DNA from 2 places in the Brevibacterium sp. CSND-B09 genome. Region 2 is predicted to be linked to the other one. Evidence: predicted binding sites of a transcription regulator. Region 2 holds the regulator's gene; the other holds the start of a gene.
What was found. The regulator LexA, encoded in region 2, represses DNA repair genes until DNA is damaged. The targets are predictions, from matches to a motif close to TCGAACANNTGTTCGA.

Region 1: the regulator LexA is predicted to act here: its motif matches at 1,068-1,083, upstream of ACU4IU_RS16540 (HNH endonuclease signature motif containing protein).

Annotation. Positions count from the first base shown of each region.
Region 1 covers NZ_JBREGI010000001.1:3,697,202-3,699,602, forward strand. The annotation lists gene ACU4IU_RS16540 (HNH endonuclease signature motif containing protein) at 1-960, opposite strand, end outside; gene ACU4IU_RS16545 (MATE family efflux transporter) at 1,285-2,401, shown strand, end outside.
Region 2 covers NZ_JBREGI010000001.1:3,518,694-3,521,094, reverse strand. The annotation lists gene ACU4IU_RS15780 (histidinol-phosphate transaminase) at 1-33, opposite strand, end outside; gene ACU4IU_RS15775 (LysM peptidoglycan-binding domain-containing protein) at 172-510, opposite strand; gene lexA (transcriptional repressor LexA) at 745-1,500, shown strand; gene ACU4IU_RS15765 (ATP-dependent DNA helicase) at 1,567-2,401, opposite strand, start outside.

The DNA.
Region 1 (2,401 bases), 180 kb from region 2:
GAAAGTTTCGATCGTGATGTCGGCGCGCCTGTGCGCCAGGTAGTCGTCCATCGCAGGCAAGTGCTTGAAGTGCAGGTCGCGGCATGCACGAGTCACACAGTCGACATGTTCGATCGTGAAGTCTCCAGCCAGGCAGCGCTTGAGGAACCGCGGAAGACCATGCGCCAGCGTCATCGACGAGGTCATGTGTTGAAGCGACTTGCTCGTGGTCGTGCCGAGGAGACTTGAGTACACGCCTGCCTCGGTCGGCTCGATGCTGCCGCGCAGCCATGTGAAGAAAGTCAGTTCCGGGTCAAAACCGGGAAAGTCAGGCAGCAGTGCGGGGTCGGACAAGAGCTCTTCGGCCAACTTCCGGACTCGGCGGAGGCGGCGACCGGCGGCGCGGTCCTTCTTCGGACCGGCGCTGACGCCGATTTTCGTTCCAGATTCCGCTTCGACCTGAGCCGCAGCCTGGGTCCATGCCAGATTCTCTCTGTTGGTCCAGGTCCTGCGAGTGGAAAAGAGATCCTCGGAGGGAATGTCGACGGCGCAGATCTTCTGGTCGATGGCTTCGTCGCTGATGCCTTGGCTCGTGACGGGACTGCTGTCGGCTGCTTCGGTCTGAGCCTTTCTCTCGTGGCGAGCGGCAATTGTGCTGCGTGATTCTGGAGAGGAGTAACGGGTCGACGTCTCCGTGAACGACGCGAACTCGTAGACCGCGTCGAGCTGACCGTCCTTGAGTCCGAGAGCGTAGGCGACGTCCTGCGCCACGACATGACTGGTGGCGATCAGGGAATTGACCTGCGCGAGGCTGCTCCGCGTATAGGCATCCAGCAGGTCGACGAGTTCGTAATCCTCGGCGACCTCCACGCGAAGTCCATGAGCGCGGCGGAACTGGGACAGAGTTCGGCCGTCCGCCTCCCCAGGGGGAGCGGCGGGCAGGCCGAATACCCGTCCGTCGCTGTCTCCGATGTTCTTCATCGGCTTCTCACCTCTCCACGCCTCTGTGGAAGTCAGTCGTCAGGGAAGTCGCCTGTCTCAATTATATGATCTGTCGCCATCGATGAATGTCACAATCCGATTACAAATAGAACAACCAATCTATTAGGATTGTGAAAAACTAATTCGCTCTCAAAGTAATCAAGACTGATCTGTTTGTCCCCTGACTCTACAGTTCGGCACTGACACGACATTGCGATCGGGCTTGAACCCACAACTGCTCTGCAGTGATCGATCGCGACGGACTCACCGCACCGCCGGTTCGCGACAGGCTCACCGCACCACCGGTTCGCTAGAATCGGGGACGTGGCAGCGATCGACAAAGATATTCTCCGTTTGGCCCTTCCCACACTCGGAGCCCTGATCGCCGAACCCATTTTCCTGCTTACGGACACGGCCATGGTCGGCCACCTCGGTGCCGGTGCCCTGGGATCGCTGGCGATCGCCTCGACGATCCTGCAGACGGTGCTCGGCCTGATGATCTTCCTTGCCTATGCCACGACGCCGCGGGTGGCGAAGCGAATGGGATCGGGGGACCGGCCTGGCGCAATCACGGCCGGATTCGACGGAATCTGGCTGGCACTGGGAACCTCCGTCCTGCTCATCATCATCGGGCTGCCCCTGCTGAATACAGCGATCGAGGCCTTCGACCCGGATCCGATCATCACCGCGGGCGCGCACTCCTACCTTGCGATCTCATGGTGGGGGCTGCCATTCATGCTCATGGTCATCGCGGCCACCGGACTGCTGCGCGGACTTCAGGACACGAAGACCCCGCTGCTCGTCGCGGCCGCCGGCTGCATCGCCAATATCGGCCTCAACGCCATCTTCATCTACGGCCTCGACATGGGAGTCGCGGGATCGGCGATGGGCACGGTCATCGCGCAGGCCGGAATGTGCACGGTCTACCTCACCATCTCCATCCGCGCGGCCCGTCGCCTCCACGCCAGCATCCGCCCTGACTGGACAGGCGTGTTCACCTCGGCGAAGACCTCCGGATGGCTGTTGGTGCGCAACGCCTCGCTGCGTGCTGCCCTCATCCTCCTAGTCTTCCTGGCCACGGCGATGGGCACGACGGACCTCGCCGCTATCCAGGTCGCTCAGAGCATCTTCTTCGCTCTCGCTCTCGCCCTCGATTCCTTGGCCATCGCGGGCCAGGCGATGATCGGCCTCGAGCTGGGGGCGAAGAACACCGAGGCGGTCGCCGCGATCAACCGCCGACTGTGCCTGTGGGGGATCGTCTTCGGCATCGTCGTCGGCGTCGTCCTGTTCGCGGGCTCCGGAATCATCCCCCGCGCCTTCGCCTCCGACCCGGCGGTGGTCTCGGCCCTGGCCGCACTCCTGCCGGTCCTCGCCCTGAGCATGCCGATCGCCGGGTACGTGTTCGTTCTCGACGGAGTGCTCATGGGAGCTGAGGACGCGA
Region 2 (2,401 bases):
TGAACGCACTGGCAGAGAGTCGATGTTTCCCACGGCGATCATTCTACCGAGAGGCCCCCGCCGCCCGGGCGGCGGGTCGGGCATCGAGATACGCCGGTCGGCTCACCCGATCGAACGGGTCAGCGCGCTGTCAGTCGGGCCGGCGCCCTGCCGGTCGAGCAGGGTCCGGCCTCAGCGGACGGGGACGTCGAGGGTCTGTCCGGGGTGAACCGTCGGGGTGTCCAGGTGGTTGATCTCGACGATATCGGCAACGACATCGCGGGTGTCGCGGTCGATGCCGAGATTCGAAGCCACGGTCCACAGCGATTCGCCCTCACCGACGACGACTGCCTCGGCGTCGATGCCGATGCTCTCCGTCTCCGATTCGGCGACGGCAGCTGCCGAGAACGACTGGGTGGCGAGGAGGACCGCCCCGCCGATGACGACGAGAGCGACGAGCAGGGTCCGGAGAAGGCGCACAGCCTGGCGTCCACGAGGGGTCAGGTGCAGCTCGGTGTTCTGTGCAGACATCGCATTACCTCTTTCATTCGTACGATTCCACCAGTAATCGGTAGAACGTCTGTTCTATTCAACATGCCAATCGAACAAATGTCCAGTCCAACTCGAACATCTATGCGACAATGAGAGGGAACCAGCGTTGTTGATTGATCTGTCAGAACCATCTCAGTCGGCACTGACACGAGAATTTCCGAAGCGGAGATCACGGCGTTCAGCGGCAGGGAATAGAACGAAGGGGAACGAGCAATGGTTCAGAACAAACGAGGCAGAGGCAGGCCTCGCAACGAAGATGTTGCCAGCGAGATCGCTGCCGCTCGCACCGATGACGACGTCGTCCAGATCCCTGAGGGGTCATCCGGTGAGGGCGATTTCCGCCTCACTCCCCGTCAGCGTCTCGTGCTCGAAACCATCGAACGCGCGGTCGTGACCAACGGCTACCCGCCGAGCATGCGCGAGATCGGCAAGGCCGCCGGGCTGGCCTCCCTCTCCAGCGTCGCCCACCAGCTCTCCCAGCTCGAACGCCTCGGCTATGTCCGCCGCGACCCGAAGCGCCCGCGTGCCATCGAAGTGGTCAATCCGTTCGAAGAGGAAGAGGCCGAACGCGCGAAGTACGAGGAGCTGGCCAACAACACCGTGCAGGTGCCGGTCGTCGGACGCATCGCCGCCGGTGGGCCGATCCTGGCCGAACAGGAAGTCGACGATGTCTTCTCCCTGCCGACCCAGGTCGTCGGCTCCGGTGAGATGTTCCTGCTCAAGGTCGTCGGCGATTCGATGATCGAAGCCGCCATCTGCCACGACGACTGGGTGGTCGTGCGCAAGCAGCACACCGCTGACAACGGTCAGATCGTCGCCGCCCTCCTCGACGGCGAGGCCACGGTGAAGACGCTCAAGCGCAAGGCCGGTCAGCAGTGGCTGATGCCGCAGAACGAGAACTACGAACCCATCGACGGTACCTACGCGCAGATCATGGGTCTCGTCGTCGCCGTCATCCGCCGCCTCTGATGTTCCGTCGGCTCTCCGCAATCTGACCGCAAAGGCCCGCGACCGATTCGGTCGCGGGCCTTTGCGTCATCCTTCGTCGGTTTCGGCCAGCCTCGCCAGGCTCTTGCGAACGAGACCGGAGTTCGTCGTCGGCCACATCCTCGGCATCGAATTGACGAGGAACCCGGCATACCGGGCCGAGCGCAGCCGCGAGTCGAGCACGGCCACCACTCCCCTGTCCTTGGTCGACCGGATGAGGCGTCCGGCGCCCTGAGCCAGACGCAGGGCGGCATGCGTGGCCGACACCGCCATGAATCCGTTGACGCCCCGCTGGTCGGCATCGCGTGCCCGCGCCTGCATGAGCGGGTCGTCCGGACGTGGGAACGGCAGACGATCGATGATGACCAGACGGTTCGTCCGTCCCGGCACATCGACCCCCTGCCACAGTGACATGGTTCCGAACAGGCAGGTCTGGTCGTCGGCCGTGAACTGAGAGACCAGCGCCGGCAGGCCGTCATCGCCTTGGAGCAGGATCGGGAAATCGAACTTCTTCCGCAGGTGTTCGGCCGCCGCGTTTGCGGCCGCCCGGGAAGAGAACAGGCCCAGTGCCCCGCCGTTCGAGGATTCGACGAGTTCCTCGAGTTCGGTCAGCGCTTCCTCGCTCAGTCCGCTGCGTCCGGGCTTGGGCAGGTGGGAGGCGACATAGAGGATTCCCTGTTTGCCGTAGTCGAAGGGTGATCCGACATCGAGGCTGTCCCATTTCGGGGCGTCGGGTCCGAAGAGTCCCAACGAGGCGGCCACCGCGTCGAAGTTCCCACCCAGGGACAGGGTCGCAGAGGTGGCCACGACCGTGGATTCTTCGAAGATGCCGTTGCGCATGGTTCCGGCCACGCTCAAGGGCGCGACGACGAGGTTCGTCGTC